Hymenobacter swuensis DY53: one gene and its partner. The protein of the gene in region 1 interacts with the protein of each later gene in a pairwise test. Links are inferred from orthologs where the notes say so. Each region holds a gene or a part of one and is shown on either strand. Other genes may lie near its edges. The genes, in order: HSW_RS07185 and mtgA.

Region 1 (4,461 bases):
CCATCAAACCCATCACGAACCAGCCGCGTACCAACGCGCCTCGTGCCATTATGCCGGAACCGGTAGCCGTGCCGGAGCCAGAGCCGACGCCCCCGCCGGCCCCCAAGCCACCACGGGCGGCGCGGCCGGCCGCGCAACCGCGCGTAGCCGCTTCCTGGAGCGTATTTACGCTGCTGGAGCGCGTGACCCGGGTAGATGGCCTGTTCCGGGAGGGGCTGCCGGTCCGGTTCCTGCCGCACCTGCTGTTCATCATGTTCCTGACGCTGGTATATATCGGCAATACGCATTACGCCACCCGGATGAACCGCAGCATTCAAAAGCTGAAGCTGGAAACCGAGGACCTGCGGGCCGATTACACTACCCTGTCGTCGGATTACATGGAAGCCAGCAAGCAAAGCGAAGTAGCCCGCAAAGTGGCCGCCTATGGCTTAGTGGAAAGCTCCTCGCCGCCCTTCCGCATCACGGTGCCGGCCGGCCATATTGATGAGGCCAAACTGGAGGAAGTGCCGCTGCTGACTGCCGACTCCGTAATAGCCATGACGGCCCGCGCCAAAGCCGACTCCGTGCGCCGCGCCGCCGAGCGGGTAACCACCGACAGCAACGCCGCTGTCACCGAAGCCGCCCCGCCCGCGCCCATCGACGTGGACGTAATCGAACCCGCAACGCCCGAACCTTCTTCCAATCGTTCAGCCCCCCGCCGCAATGAAAGGAAACGTTAAAAAAAGTATTGTTACCCGCATCCGGCTGGCGTTTCTGGGCGTCTGCCTGTTCTCGGTGGCCATCGTCTGGAAAATCACCCAGGTGCAGTTCAACGAAGGGGCCCGCTGGCGCGCCCTGGAGCAGGAGCGGCGCGTGGTGTACCAGCCCGTATTTGCCACCCGTGGCAACATCTTTGCCTCCGATGGCCGCAGCATCATGGCTACCTCGCTGCCTTTCTACCGGGTGGCCTGGGACCCGAGTGTGGTGAACGACGCGCTGTTCAGTCAGAAAAAAGACTCCCTGGCGCTGTTGTTGTCACGCTTTTTCGGCGACCGGAGCACGCAGGAGTACCTGCGCCGCCTGAAAAATGCCAAGAGCGGCAAAGTGCGCTACCTGCGGCTGAACTCCCGCCAGATCAACTTCCAGGAGAAGAAGGAGCTGGCCCAGTGGCCCATTTTCCGGGCAGGTAAGAACAAGGGCGGCGTCATCTTCGAGAAGGTAGATAAGCGGTTCCGGCCCTTCGGCGGGCTGGCCCAGCGCACCATTGGCTTCGTGAACGAGGACAAGAACGGGGCGGGCCTGGAGTTTACCTTCAACCGCCACCTGGCCGGCAAAGACGGGGAGGCCCTGTTTGAGCGGGTACCCGGCGGCAACAAGCCCATCTACGACGGCACCGAGGTGAAGCCCCAGCCCGGCTTCGACATCAAAACCACCCTCGACATCAACCTGCAGGACGTGGCCGAAAACGCGCTGTACAAGTCATTGGTGGACAACGACGCGCAGTACGGCTGCGTAATTCTGATGGAGGTGAAAACCGGCGAAATCCGGGCTGTGGCCAACCTGGGCAAGGTGGCCGAGGGCGTGTACCGCGAGGATTACAACTACGCCATTGCCGACCAGGGCCGCACCGAGCCGGGCTCCACGTTCAAGCTGGCCTCTATGATGGCGTTGTTCGAGGATAACCCCGAACTGGAGCTGACCGATACCGTAAATACTGGCAACACCGGCATGATGAAAATTGCCGGGGCCGTGAAAACCGACACCCACCCCAACGGCCGCATTCCCATCCAGAAGGTGATTGAGCAGTCGTCGAACATCGGGGTGGCCAAGCTCATCAACGACCACTTCTTCTCCAAGCCCGAGAAGTACACCGACTACCTGAAAACCTTCGGGCTGGACAAGCCCCTGGGCTTCCAGATGGCCGGCGAGGCCCGCCCCTACATCAAGGACCCGCGTGACCGGAGCTGGAGCCGCACCTCCCTGTCCACCATGAGCATCGGCTATGAGTTGAAGCTGGCCCCGCTGCAGACACTGGCCTTCTACAACGCCATTGCCAACAACGGCGTCAAGATCGAGCCCATCATCGTGCGCGAAATCCGTCAGGCCGACAAGGTGCTGGAAAGCTACGAGGCCCGGGTGCTCAACCCCAAAATCTGCTCCGAAAGCACCCTGCTCAAGATGCAGTCGATGCTGAAAGGGGTGGTGCTGAACGGCTCGGCCCGGGGCATCCGCACCGATGGCTACTCCATTGCGGGCAAAACGGGCACCGCCTGGAAGTTCAAGAACGGCCACTACACCCGCATGTACTCCACCAGCTTCTGCGGCTATTTCCCGGCCGATGAGCCCAAGTACAGCTGCATCGTGGTGATTGACTCGCCCCGGCGCGGCCGTATCTATGGCGGCACGGTGGCAGCCCCGGTGTTCCGCGAGGTAGCCGACAAAGCTATGGCCCGCGACGCGGCCAGTCTGCGGCCGTTGCTGGCCCGGGTCCCCTTGGCAAAGTCGCGGGTGCCGTTTGTACAGGCTGGTATGCAGGACGAATTGTCATTGGTATTCACGCAGCTGGGCGTAAGCCACAACGGCGTAACCGGCACCGACGACTGGGTGCGCACCAAAGCCGATTCCGAATCGGCCTCATTGGCCCTGAAGCCGATGGCCGTGCGCCCCGGCCGGGTGCCCAACGTGCAGGGCCTGACCCTGCGCGACGCGCTGTTCCTGCTGGAAAATCGGGGCCTGCGGGTGCGTTCCTACGGAACAGGCCGGGTGAAAACCCAGTCGGTAGCGGCCGGCACCACGGCCCGGCGCGGCACCACCGTAGTGCTCCAGATGGAGCCCATCGGCGGCACGCCCGCCCCTGTGGTCCTGCCTACACCCGCGGCAGACCCAGCTACCGAAGCGCGGACACCCCGCACGGCGGCAGAGCCTTCAACAGACGCCAAACGAGCTGCCAACGCCGCCAGAAAACCTACAACTGCGCCTAAGAAAGCCACGGCTGCCGTGAAGCTTGTCACTCGTCCCAAAGCCTGATGAATTGCCGGTTGGTAGTAGTAAGTAGTCTGCTACTCCTTGCTGCCTATTTCTCACTGCACCTTACTTATTGACCTTCCCTCAGCCTTGAACCCCTCCGCTATTTCTCTTTCTGCACTGCTGCCAGCCGTAACCGTGCGCGGCCAGCATGGTCCGGCCGACGTTTTCGTAACCAGCCTCACCCTCGATTCGCGGCAGGCGGGCCCCGGTACGGTATTTTTTGCGTTGCGCGGCACCGCTGCCGATGGGCATCAGTTCATCGCCAAAGCAGTGGAGCAGGGCGCTGCGGTTATTGTGTGCGAGGAGTTGCCCGCCGAGCTGAATCCTGCCACCACTCACGTACAAGTGCCTGATTCGGCGGAAGCTATGGCCAGCATGGCGGCCGAGTTCTACGGCCACCCCTCGCGCCAGTTGCAGCTGGTAGGCATTACGGGCACCAACGGCAAAACCACCTGCGCCACCATGCTGCACAAGCTGTTCCGGGAGCTGGGCTACCATTGCGGGCTGCTGAGCACGGTGCAGAATCAGATTGATGAGGAAGTTATTCCCAGCACCCATACCACGCCCGACGCCATCCGGCTGAACGAGCTGCTGGCCCGCATGGTGAAAGCCGGCTGCACCCACGTATTTATGGAGGTGAGCAGCCACGCCGTGGTGCAGCATCGCATTACGGGCCTGCACTTCGCGGGCGGCATCTTCACCAACCTTACCCATGACCACCTCGATTATCACGGCACCTTCGATGCGTATTTGAAGGCCAAAAAGGGCTTTTTCGACCAGCTGCCGAAGTCGGCCTTCGCCCTCACCAACGCCGACGACAAGCGCGGCCCGGTGATGCTGCAGAACGTACCGGGCCGCCGCGAAGCCTATTCTATGCGCGGCAACGGTGCGTTCCGGGGCAAGCTCATCGAAAATGCCGTGCACGGTCTGCACCTGGAGGTAGACGGCCGCGAGGTGCAGTTTCGCCTGATCGGGGTGTTCAATGCCTACAATCTGCTGGCTATTTACGGGGCGGCGGTGCTACTGGGTGAGGACCCCACGGAGGTACTCACAGTGCTGTCGGGCCTGACCTCGGCCCCCGGCCGTTTCGAGCCGGTGGTATCAGAGAAGGCGCGCATCACGGGCATTGTGGACTACGCCCATACGCCCGACGCGCTGGAAAACGTGCTCCAGACCATTGCCGACATCCGCCAGCACAGCCAGCAGGTAATTACAGTGGTGGGCTGCGGCGGCAACCGCGACGGGGCCAAGCGGCCTATCATGGCCCGTCTGGCGGCCCAGCTTTCCAGCCGCGCCGTACTGACCTCCGACAACCCCCGCTTCGAGGACCCCAACGATATTCTGGCCCAGATGCAGGCCGGCGTGCCCGCCGAAGCGCAGGGGAAAGTCCTGACTATTGCCGACCGGCGCGAGGCCATCAAAACAGCCGTAGCCCTGGCCGGCCCCGGCGATATT
Region 2 (11,841 bases), 1.0 Mb from region 1 along the record:
CTACCACTCAGGTAGAGGACCTAACACGTTCCATGAGCCAGCAGTTGCAACTAAACGAAGCCCAGTTTATCCAGTTGCGAGCCGTTAACAAGATCAAGCTGGCCCGTACTGAAGAAATTCAGTGGCAATACCACGATAATCCCTTGGAGCGCACCGCCAAACTGGCGGAGCTGGAGTCGCAGTATGAAACAGAGTGTGGCCGCATTCTAACTCCCTCGCAGCTAAGCCTGTTTCACAACGAGCAGCACCGAGATGTTATGCCTGCTCAGCCAACCAACTCTACTGATGGCGGGCTTGGGTAAGGCAGTTTAAAGCAGTTCGCCTTAGTAAAAACGGCCGTTTCTCTGCCAAGAGAAGCGGCCGTTGCTGTATTAAGTGTACAGAGAAGTTCGGGCAGTGTAAAAGGTTATTAATGATGTATGTTGAAATAGTTATATTTAATCAAATTTGATTACTGGTAGGATAATTTCCGTAATGGTGCCGGTTGCTCCACTTCGCAGGAGCATTCTGTTGCTGCCGGAGCGCGGGTGGCCAGGGGCGCAATGCATACCAGGGGCCACGTAGTAGATGTATACTTTGTCGCTCTGCTCACCGAGCTCCTCTTCGTCGGGGTGGCCTAGCAACGCGGTAATATCATTGATCCGGGAGCCGTAGAGGGCATTGCGGTGCTTTTCCAGAATAGGTAGCAACTGGCGGCGCTGATTCTGGCAGCCGTAGGAGTCGGCGCGCCAGGTGGCTGCATTAAAGCCCGGAAGCGCAGGCAGGTCGTGGCCGCAGCTAGTGCAAGCCAAGGTCATCAGTCCCCAAAAAGCAGCACGAGGTAAAAGCGTGGGAACAGTTTTTCTGGTCAAGTGGTTGAGCATCGCAAGGTTAATTGACGCGAAAGTACTATTTTTGGCTAGCCCAAAGCCCAGCCGCTTCGCAAGCTACTTCCATTTTCTTCGCCCCGACTACTTTAGCCGATGACGAATCTGCCGACTTTCACCGCCGGTCTTTTCCTGACGTGTTTTTCCTGGTTTGCGCCAGCTAGTGCCGCGCCTGTTGCTGCCTTTGCAAGCCCGGTAGTGGAGGAAGCTCCAGCCGCCGCCGGGCTGAGTGCTACCGCTCGTATGGCCTACACAGCGGCTTTTGAACAACACGTGGCCCTGACGTATGTTCGGGCTGGCCTGACTGCCGCCGGCGTACCGCTGGATGTATACCGGAAAGCCCTAGTGGGGTTTTACAACTTACAGCAGCAAGGCACCATCAGCAGCACTTGTCACACCATTACCATTGTTGATTTCAGCCGCTCTAGCACCCGGGAACGGCTGTGGGTGGTAGATCTGGCGCAGGGCAGGCTGTTGCACCACACACTAGTAGCGCACGGCAAAAACACCGGTGAAGAATACGCCCAAACGTTTTCGAACCGGGAAGGCTCCGAGATGAGCAGTCTGGGTTTTTACGTAACCGGCCAAACGTATCAGGGCAAGCACGGCCTTTCCCTGAAGCTGCATGGCGTAGATCAGGGCTATAATACGAACGCCCTGGGGCGGGCTGTGGTGGTACACGGTGCTGAATACGTAAGCCAGGAATTCATCCGGCAGCACGGGCGACTGGGGCGCAGCCAGGGCTGTCCGGCTTTGCCCGTGGCCCAGACGCCCGGTATCATTCGCTCCATCAAAGGTGGGACGGTGCTGTTTGCCAACGGCCCAGCCACCTCCGCCTACCGCTCCCAGCTTCTGCTCCTGGATTCTGCATTGCTGGCTTTTGCGCAGAGCAAAGGACTGGTAGCTCGCGCGAGCTAGCTTCGCCTACGTACCAACAGCAGCGGCCCGCCTCTCTGATTGAGAAGCGGGCCGCTGGCATTTCAGGCAGTGAGAAGGTTACGCCCGGTCACTGGTAGTCCGAACCAGGTTGATGCCGGCAAAAAAGAAAATCAAGCCTACCACAAACGGAACCAGCGAGTTCATCTTGCTGAGGCCCAGGCCGCCAATTTGCAGGAAACCCAACGCGGCTATGATGATACCGATAATACCCAGAACGGTCAGGATGCTGCCGAAAGTGCGTTTTTGATTCATAGGGAAAGGGGAGTTGCAGTGGGAAGAAAGGCCCTCCGGGGAGAGAATGGCCGGGATAGGGCCTGATACGTGTACCACTGGATTTTAGGTTTCAACAGGCCAGGCAACCCTACCGAAAGCTGCGCGTTACAAGGCGCAAAGGACGTTTCGTCCGGTTTTCGCACTTTCCCTACTCCCTTCCTTCCAATTAATCATGAGAGGCAACCTACGCTACATAATTGCCCTGGTAATGGCCGCCTTTGCGTTCATTCCCTATTACTGCAATACCCAGAAGAACGAAGTTACGGGCGAAGTCCAGCACGTAGATATGTCGGCTGACCAGGAAATTGCCCTGGGCTTGCAGGCCGCTCCCGAAATGGCCCAGCAATACGGCGGCATTCACCCCGACCAGAAAGCCGGAGCGGCCGTAGAGCGCATCGGCCAGGAAATTGTCCGGTCAACCAAAGCGGGCCAGTCGCCCTACAAATTCCAGTTTCACCTGCTGGCCGATGAAAACACCATTAATGCCTTTGCCTTACCCGGCGGGCAGGTGTTTATTACGGCTGGCTTGCTGAAAAACCTGAAAACCGAAGGGCAAGTGGCCGGCGTACTGGCCCACGAAATCGGCCACGTGGTGGGACGGCACTCGGCCGAGCAAATTGCCAAGTCGCGCCTCACCAGCGGCTTGACCGGAGCCGCTGCCATCGGCCTCTATGACCCCGAGCGGCCCGGTACCGCCGCCAGCGCCGCTGCTGCCGCTATGGTGGGCAAGCTGCTGACCCTGCGCTACGGCCGCGAGGATGAGCTGGAAGCCGACCGCTTGGCCGTGGACTTCACACCGGCTGCCGGCTACGACCCCCGCTCCATGATTCAGGTGATGGAAGTGCTGCAGCAGGCCAACCAGGGCAGTAGTCCGCCTGAGTTCCTGAGCACCCACCCCAACCCGGGCAACCGTATTGAGGAACTGCAGCAGGAAATCAATGCCGATTACCCGCAAGGTTTGCCGGCCAACCTGAAGCCCTAGTCCTGATGCAATTTTTTCCTGTTCCGGAGCCGGCCAAAAGCCGGCTCCGTTCGTTTAGGAAACCACCATCTTTGTACCGTCTACCGCGTATCTGTTCCTCGCATGCTTCCCACCTCCCCTGCGCAGCTTCGGCGGCTCCTGTTCGTGCTTAATCCTGTTTCCGGCGACATTGATAAGTCGGAGTTGGAAGGCTCCATTACTGCTTATTGCACCGAAAGAGGCCGGACGGCGGCATTTTTTCATACCGATGGGGAGGATGATCTGGCTCAGTTGCGCATGCACTTGCATGAGCATACCTACGACGCCGTATTTGCGGCCGGCGGTGATGGAACGGTAAGCCTGGTGGCAGAAGTAGTGAGCAACACGCATCTGCCGCTGGGGATTCTGCCCCTAGGGTCCGGCAACGGCCTGTCGAAAGACCTGGGCATCCCACAGGACCCAGCCGAGGCGCTACGTCTTACCTGGGACTATCAGGTACGCACGCTGGACACATTGCGTGTGGGCGGCAGGTTCTCGGCGCATCTGGCCGATATGGGTTTCAATGCCCTCATTGTGGAACGGTTCGATGCGGGCGACGTGCGCGGGCCGGGGGCCTATGTGCGTATTGCTACGCAGGAATACGCCGCTTACCAGCCCGCTACCTACCGCATTGAAACGGAGCAGGAAACATGGGAAGGCGTGGCATTTATGCTCACCATTGCCAATGCTAATACATTCGGCAGCAACGTTATCATCAACCCCGATAGTCAGCTGGATGATGGGAAGTTTGAAATCTGCCTGATTGCGCCGTTCCCGAATACGGCCGCCCCGGGGCTGCTGTACCGCCTGTACACCAGTGACTTTGACGCTTCAGACTACACGCGCCGGCTGTGCTGTAGCCAGGCCCGCATAAGCGTGCCAGGAGCTACGCAGGTGCTGGTGCAGATTGACGGCGAACCGTATCAGCTGCCCACGCCGGTGGAAGTGGAAATGTACCCGGCCAGCCTGCGGGTGCTGGTGCCTGCTACGGTTTAGCGGCTCAGCAACTGGCCCAGTTGCTGCGGCAGCGGCACTACTGGCGGCGTAGCGGGCGTGGCAGGCTGTAACCGTAGCCGAAACACTTCCGAGGTAGCGCCCGGCTCCAGCGTCCGGAGCCAGGTTTCCTGGCCGGTATAGAAATCGAGGCTAAAAAAACCGATGTGTTCGTGCACAAACGTGGCATTTCCGCCTTTCTGCACAAACGCAGTTTTACTACCCGCGCCACTCACCAAGTAATGCCCGCCGTACCGCTGAAAGTATTGCAGGTTGTGGTCGTGGCCGGCAGCGTAGATGATGTTTGGAAACTCATGCAGAACCCGCAGCAGCCGGCGGCGCATTTTACGGTAGCGGGGGTGGGCCATATCCTCTGCCGCTCCAAACAGCTTACGGTAGAGCGGTAGCAAAGACCCAATGAAAGGCAACGGTACGTAGGCCCGCTTATGTACCGTAGTGAGAGGGAATACGTGCTGTTTGGCTGTGAACTTTCCCCCGTGCAGCGCATTGGAGTACAGCGGATGATGCCCAGCTACCACCACGCGTTGATGCCGGTTGGCGGCCAGCAGCTGCCGGAGCTGCCGAAACGGTTCCTTGGTGTCGGCGGCGGGGCGAGGGCCGCGTTGCACCCACCACTGCGTATTCAGCACGATAAGCAGGATACCATCGGCTAGTTGCAGGGTGACCGGGCCCGGGGCTCCATTAGTTGGCAGATAATGGGCCGTGGGCAGATGCTCCCGCACATACGCCTCCTGCCGCCGCAGGTATTCCCAGCCATCTGGGCGGCCTTTGTTCCAGTCGTGGTTACCGCTAAGCAGCACTACGTGGCCCTGAAACTGGCGTAGCGTGGCCAATAAAGCATCAAAACGCGCCTCGGCGGCAGCCCGGCCCGGGTGTTCGGGGGCTGGCAGACCAGTGGGGTAAATATTGTCGCCTAGGATAATGACCGTGCCGGCCGCGCCGGTTTCCTGCTGCCACTCCGCCAGCCGGCTCAGGATGGGGTCGGAGCCGTTGGTGGCTACGGCACCCGGGTCGCCGAGCAGGGCTACGCGGTGCCGGGGCGCATCGGCGGGAAGCGGGTGCTGGGGCCAGTCGTTGTGAGCCGGGGCCACGTAGGGCCGGCGGCGGTAGCGCCGTTCCTCCGCAAACCGGCGCAGGAGCCACAGCGTTAGCGCAACAGCCGCAACTGCCAGTGTATACAGGAGCAGAGAAGTTACCGGCACAGGAAGAAGCGGAAGTCCATACTAGCTCTACGAAACAACGCCCGCTGTGGTGCAAACGGTGGATGCCTGCTGTCGGTAAACCAGCTCAGAAAGCTGGGGGCGTGAGGTTTTTGAAATGGCCGTTGAGGCGTACCCGCTCCTTCAGATGCTCCGTTTCCTGCAGCACCGGTAGTATATGTTCTAGGTGAGCCAACATCAGCTGCTGCCGCTCCAGCTCCGATGCGGCTTCCAGTAGCTCGTACTCCTGCTCGGTATTCAGCCCCAGGTGGTGCGCTACGTCGTAAGCCCGGAAGTTTTCCGGCAAATCCAGGAATAGCCGCCGCAGGTTCAGAATATCGTAGAGCTGCTCAATCAATTTTCGGGTTTGCTGGTGCAGGGCCAGGTCGGCGGTGGTATCATCGGGTAGCTCTTCCACGGTAGCCCCGGCGTAGAGCTTGCCCGGCAGCTCGTGAAAAAACTCCCGCACCCGAAACAGCCCTACGGCCCGCGTCCGGATATCCATTTCGCCCGAAGGATAGGTTTTTTCAATATTCAGCAGCCGCATTTCCGTGCCCAGCATGCTTACCCCGCCATTGATGTAGGGCGGAATGCCGAACGTGATGTTGTCCTGCAGACAATCATGCACCAACTGGCGGTAGCGGGGCTCAAAAATGTGCAGGTTGAGTTTCTCGCCGGGAAAAACCACCAGGTTAAGCGGAAAAAGAGCCAGTTGGCGCATTGGGTGGGGTAGAATGCAGAGTGGAAGCGTACTGTAGCTGACGGTTCAAGGTAAGGCTTTACCGCATTACCTCGATGAGTGGTCAACTCAAGGCAAACAAACATGTTTTTACTCCAGTGAGGCCACGGTGAGCAGCCGGACGGATAATAACCGACGAGAAACCAATAAGTGCTGAAACAGCCGCTATTTTTGTGCCGGGCTCTAAGTTGGGGCCGTGTTCAAGGCTAGGCAGCAATTTTGTGAAGGATTACAGGCAAATGGCCCGCCATGCGGGGCGACTCACGCTTCAGGTAGTAGTAGCGCTATTTCTGACCTCAGTGGCGTGGGTGCTGGTGTACCGTTGGGTGAGTCCACCCGCTACCTGGCTTATGCTGGAGCGGCGCGCCCATGCTCCCGTGGGGAAAGGCTACCACGGCATTCGGGAAGACGACCGGCACGTCCGTTACGCTTTCAAAACCCTGGAGGAAGTATCGCCCCAGCTACCGTTGGCCCTGGTGGCCGCCGAGGACCAACGGTTTCTGCTGCACCACGGCTTCGATGGCGACGCGCTGCTGAAGGCGGCTAAGTCTAACATGAGTGGTAAAAAGCAGCTACGCGGCGGCAGTACCATTTCGCAGCAGGTGGCAAAAAACGTGTTCCTGTGGCACGGCCGCAGCTACGTGCGCAAGGCCGCCGAAGCATATTTCACCCTGCTCATTGAGTTGCTCTGGAACAAGCGCCGCATTATGGAGATGTACCTGAACGTGGCCGAAATGGGCGACTGTATTTTTGGGGCCGAGGCCGCTTCGCAGCAATATTTTCACAAATCGGCCAGTAAGCTCACGCCTCAGGAGGCCGCGCTGCTGGCGGGCGTGTTGCCCAACCCATTGCGCTTTCGGGCCAGTAACCCCGGCCCCCAGGCCCGCCTCAAGCAGCGCCGGGTACTGCGCCGGATGCGCCAGCTACGCGGCTCGGTGTACGTGCGTGAGCTAATGAAGGAATAAGCCTGAACTGGCGCGCAGCCAAGTAAAAAGCCCACTTTCATCTGAAAGCGGGCTTTTTACTTGGCTGCGCGCTGAACTCTCGCGTCCTTTGATTTCATGAAACGCCTTTCTGCCTTCCTGTTATGCGTGGGGCTGCTGGCCAGCTGCGCCGCCACGCACCAGCTGACCACTGCCGATACCGCCTCCGCTCGGCGCGACATCCTGCAGGTACTCACCACCCAAACCGCCGCCTGGAACCGGGGCGACGTACCCGGCTACATGCAGGGCTACTGGCAGCATGACTCCCTAGTGTTCATCGGCAAAAGCGGCCTGACATATGGCTGGCAGCGTACCCTGGAGAATTACCGCCGCAGTTACCCCACACCCGCCGCAATGGGTCAGTTGACGTTTAGCAACCTCCGCATTCAACTCCTGGGCGCGGAAGCAGCGCAGGTTGTCGGCCGCTGGCATCTGGCTCGTCCGGTGGCCGGCGACCTGCAGGGGCATTTTCTACTGGTGTTGCGCCGCCTGAATGGCCACTGGGTGGTGGTAGCTGACCATTCGAGCTGAGCATAAGGGGTAGCGGAGTAAGTGTTTTATCAGCACTGCTTGTGCCGACAAAACGACTACTCCGCTACTCCGTTACTTCCTTATGCCATAACCGGCTGGCCGGTGCCTTCGCCATCAAGGCCGTCTTCTTCGGGGGCAGTTTCGTCTTTTTGTTTTTCCTGCTCCACCGCTGGCACGGCTGCCTGGAATACCAGGCCCACTCCGGCCGCGTGCTTGGCCGCCTGCACGGTGTCTTTCACCAGCAACATTTCCACCTTGTCGTTGCGCAGCTCCTCGCGCACCTGTTCAACCAAAGCAGCCCGTTCCGGCAGATTCACGTCGCGGATGTAGATGGCCAGCACTCGGCCGGGGTGGCGGCGCACTACTTCCCGGTAGATGTTGGCGTCTTCCTGGCCCGAGTCGCCGATGAGTACGAAAGGCAGTTTGGGATACGTGAGCAGCAGGTTGTCAATTTCTTTGAGCTTGTGGCCATGATGCTCGGAGGCCGAGCCGGCCTGCTTGCGTTTCAGGGCCATGTCGCGTAGCAGGAGCGGCCCAGGCGGAATATCGTTCAGCTCCAGGAAGTCCTCTAGTAGATCATATAGGTTCCAAGGCGAGCTGCTCACGTAGAAAAACGGGTTGTTGCGCTTCCCGTTGCGCCCCAGCTGTAACTGGCGGTAGAACTCGGCCACGCCTTTGAAGGGTAGGCGGGAGCGGGCATTGCGCAACAGCACGGTCCGGGCCATGCGTAGCAAATCGGTGGCTGAGGTCTGGATGACGGTATCGTCCAGGTCAGAAATGATGCCGTACTCCGCGTCGGGCGGCGGAATAAGGACCATGTTGCGAGTGCGCAGGCCGGCCGGCGTAGGGAAGGGGGCGGGCGACTGGCGCAGCAGCACTTCCACCGGATACCACAGAAAATCTACTGGCTCCGGCAGCACTTTGGGTTCCAGGTTTAGGGTATAGTACCCCTCCTCATCCGAAATGACCGGATGCTCGGAGCCGTCGGCGGGGTGTACGCTCAGCTGGGCCCCGCTGATTTCGTTGCTGTCGAAGCGCCGGTACATGTTCAGCAGATTGTGCCAGCGGGAGTCGTTGGGGTCGGCCTCACTGATGCCCTTGTCAGTGAGCAGACGGCCCTTGATGTAGAGCCGCTCGGGTGTGCCGTAGCTGCGGTAAGGTATCAGCTGCAACGGGTGCAGCAGGCCCAGGCGGGCACGGGTGCGGGTAAACGCCTCATCGGCCCGTTCGGCCCAGCCGTTGAGTTTGTCAAGTAAAGCCATAAAGCGTAAAGAAAGCGGGTTGGCGGAACTCTGCCTACGCAGCCCGCCCGCTTCGGTGTTGCACAGGGGCAGCAAAAGGCAGAGCCTCAGATGCAAAAAAAAGCTCCCGACGACGAATCGGAAGCTTTTTTCAGACAGCGCAAATACGTGCTGTATTCCTTTGAACCAGCCTATAGACTGCCTTTAAGCTCGTTGAAGTCAGCGCTGCCGGCCGTGCGGTTGCGGCAGTTCAGCTGGTCGGCTTTGGTCTGAATATTCTGGATGCGGGAGCCGGGGTCGGGGTGGGTGCTCAGGAATTCGGGCGGGCTCTGTTGGCCATCGTTTTGGGCCTTGATGAAGAAACCGGCCGCGCCGTCGCAGGCGTAGTAGTTGGTGCCGTTGAGGTACTCTACTGAGTACGCGTCGGCTTCATTCTCATAGTCGCGGCTGAATTTAAGCTGGCCCAGACCATTTGCTACTTCCACCAGCGTGTTCTGGTTGTCGCCCAGGATCAGACTCAGCAGTGTGCTGATACCGTACTGGGTTTGGAGCTGGCGGGAAGTGTGGCGCCGGTCGGCGTGGGCAATTTCGTGACCCAGTACGCCGGCCAGCTGGGTTTCGTTGTCGAGGTACTTAATCAGGCCTGAATACACGTAAATGTGGCCGCCGGGCGTGGCAAACGCATTCTGAGTGGCGTCGTCCCGGATGATTTTGACATCCCACGGAAACTCGTTGCGGTATTGCAGCTTGCCGCTATCCAGCACCCGACCAACGATGCGGCCCAGGGCCGCGTAAGCGCGGGGGTTACTGCCGGGTTCCAGCAGCTGACCCTTGGCCCGGAAGGTGGAATCGGTTTGGGCCGCGACCTGCTCACCCAGAGCTTTATCGTCTTCGATGGAGAACAGCAATACCCCGTCGCCGTCTTTGGAGCAGGAAGCAGCACCGCCAAGAGTAAGTGCAAGGCCGGCCAGCAGCCCGGTTTTTTGCAGAAGATTGCGCATCGTACGCCAGGATTTGAGGGTTGTGAAGAAAGGAGAGCAATGCCGGCCCCTAGAAAAAACAATGCCAGAGCCGGCGGCATCCTAACGGCAGCAGGCAAAGCAGTGTTGCACAGCCGGCGGACGGAAGCAGAGCAGGGCCGCTTAGGTAGCGGAGTATCAGCCAAAAAAAACCGCTGCCCGAGCTACCAGCCCAAGCCGAAAGCCGATAAAAAAACGGCCATGTAGCGGCCGGAGCACATAGCCTTCGGCCAGATTCCTGCGTACAGAAAGGCCATTTGGCATCCTTACCAGCCCTGTTTTTTTGCCCACCCATGACTACCGTAGCAGCTACTCCCCGCCCCAAAACCAAGAAAAAACGCCTGGCTCCGCTGGAGGAGGCGCACGAGCTCTATAAAGACCCGGCGCGCCAAGCCGAATTGGCCGGCCTGCGCTACCTCACCGATACCAAGCCCGGCCTCACCCGCCAAGCCACGAAAAGTGGCAGCTTCCGTTACGTATCGGCCAAGGGGGAGCCGGTGGAAGATGAAAAAACGCTGACCCGGATTCAGAGCTTTGTGATTCCGCCGGCCTGGACGGAGGTCTGGATTTCGCCCTCGGCCACCACGCACCTGCAGGTAACCGGCCGCGACGCCAAGGGCCGTAAGCAATACCTCTACCATCCGGCCTGGGACCAGGCCCGGGCCCTCACGAAGTTCAGCCGGCTGCGCGCCTTCGGAGAAAAGCTGGCCGACTTACGGCAGCAGATGGCCAAAGATCTGGCCCGCCCGCAGCTGGATAAGCGCAAGGTGGTGGCCCTGGTACTCACGCTCATGGATCAGTCATTCATCCGCATCGGCAACAGGGAATACGCCAAAAAGAACAAAACCTACGGCCTCACCACGCTGCGCGACAAGCATGTGGCCGTCAGCGGGGCGGACGTACGCTTTAGCTTTGTAGGCAAGAAGGGCGTACCGCACGACCTCACCATTCATGACCGGAAGCTGGCCCGGCTGGTGCAGAAGTGCAAGGAAATTCCCGGTCAGCACTTGTTCCAGTATTATGCCCCCGACGGCCACCGCCAGGAGCTGGAGTCGGGCGACGTGAACGAGTACCTGCACGAGGTAACGGGAATGAGCCTATCGGCCAAGGACTTCCGGACTTGGGGTGGCACCGTGAAAATGGTGGAATGCCTGGAGCGGGTACTGGATGAGGAGCCCGATTTTCCGAAGCCCAAAACCCTGAAGCGGGCTGTGAAGGAGGTTGCCGAAAATCTGGGCAATACACCCAGCGTCTGCTCCAAGTACTACATTCATCCGCAGGTAGTGGAGTTGTTCAACTCCGATAAGCTCATTGACTACCTGCGCCGCCACGACGCCGACCCTTCCGAAAATGACCAGCTAACCCCCACCGAGCACATGGTGCTGGAAATGCTGGCAGAGCTGGAAGGGAAGTAAAACCGAGCATCAGCAATTAAAAACCGGGTTGATCGACCTCACTACCTGCGACGTTAATCAACCCGGTTTTTAATTGCTGATGCTCGGTTTTCTTGTGCCCTCTACCGTCCCGAGCCGTCCCGATCAAAGGCGTGGGAGAGGACGCTGTGAGCGGTGCGGTCTTTGGTTTCGGGGCCGGGTTCCAGCACGTTGTTGCGGCTGGTATCAAAGAAGCGGGTGCGTTTGCGCAGGCCCGCCACCCGCGACGAATCCTGCAGCAGATCTTCACCGGGGCCACCATACACTTCCACAAACGGGGAGCGGCGCACCTCTCCGGAAACCACAAATTCATCCTTCCCCTGCAACCCATGCAGCCGAACGGTATGGGTGTAAGCCGGGTTGAAGCTACGCTGGTAGAGCAACGACGCGGCCGGATCCTTTTTGCGCAGCGGCAGCGCGTACACCGATACCACCGTGGCTGTGTCGTTGAGGCGTTGTACCACAAACCGTTCAGCTTCATCGGTGCCGGCTACCAATACCTCCCGGGCTTTGAGCCGATAGAATTCCTCCGTCGCCTTGGGCAGCGTGGTCCGCCGGGCTTTCAGTGTGGCTATCATGCGCGGGCCTTCCAACTGATACACTT

The links.
Region 2: the proteins of HSW_RS07185 (region 1) and mtgA interact in binary tests that used the Escherichia coli proteins (3 or more experiments, as listed by UniProt). The link is inferred for Hymenobacter swuensis DY53 from one-to-one orthologs.

The regions. Positions count from the first base shown.
Region 1 is NZ_CP007145.1:1,328,315-1,332,775, forward strand. Bases 303-3,354 are described here. They hold HSW_RS07185 (penicillin-binding protein), read left to right. Parts: upstream 303-702; coding sequence 703-3,006; downstream 3,007-3,354. Other genes in these bases: HSW_RS24725 (FtsL-like putative cell division protein), read left to right, coding at 303-719; HSW_RS07190 (UDP-N-acetylmuramoyl-L-alanyl-D-glutamate--2,6-diaminopimelate ligase), read left to right, coding at 3,109-3,354. Outside these bases: more of HSW_RS24725, read left to right, coding at 1-302; more of HSW_RS07190, read left to right, coding at 3,355-4,461. UniProt on the Escherichia coli protein: Essential cell division protein that catalyzes cross-linking of the peptidoglycan cell wall at the division septum. Required for localization of FtsN.
Region 2 is NZ_CP007145.1:2,364,442-2,376,282, forward strand. Bases 5,241-8,132 are described here. They hold mtgA (monofunctional biosynthetic peptidoglycan transglycosylase), read left to right. Parts: upstream 5,241-6,269; coding sequence 6,270-6,995; downstream 6,996-8,132. Other genes in these bases: HSW_RS11445 (metallophosphoesterase), read right to left, coding at 5,241-5,294; HSW_RS11450 (LON peptidase substrate-binding domain-containing protein), read right to left, coding at 5,380-6,012; HSW_RS11460 (YybH family protein), read left to right, coding at 7,092-7,544; HSW_RS11465 (App1 family protein), read right to left, coding at 7,625-8,132. In the rest of the region: HSW_RS11415 (hypothetical protein), read left to right, coding at 1-302; HSW_RS11420 (hypothetical protein), read right to left, coding at 438-797; HSW_RS11425 (murein L,D-transpeptidase catalytic domain family protein), read left to right, coding at 963-1,784; HSW_RS11430 (hypothetical protein), read right to left, coding at 1,863-2,057; HSW_RS11435 (M48 family metallopeptidase), read left to right, coding at 2,251-3,060; HSW_RS11440 (diacylglycerol/lipid kinase family protein), read left to right, coding at 3,163-4,074; more of HSW_RS11445, read right to left, coding at 4,071-5,240; more of HSW_RS11465, read right to left, coding at 8,133-8,806; HSW_RS11470 (M48 family metalloprotease), read right to left, coding at 8,977-9,786; HSW_RS11480 (DNA topoisomerase IB), read left to right, coding at 10,098-11,219; HSW_RS11485 (hypothetical protein), read right to left, coding at 11,321-11,841. UniProt on the Escherichia coli protein: Peptidoglycan polymerase that catalyzes glycan chain elongation from lipid-linked precursors. May play a role in peptidoglycan assembly during cell division in collaboration with other cell division proteins.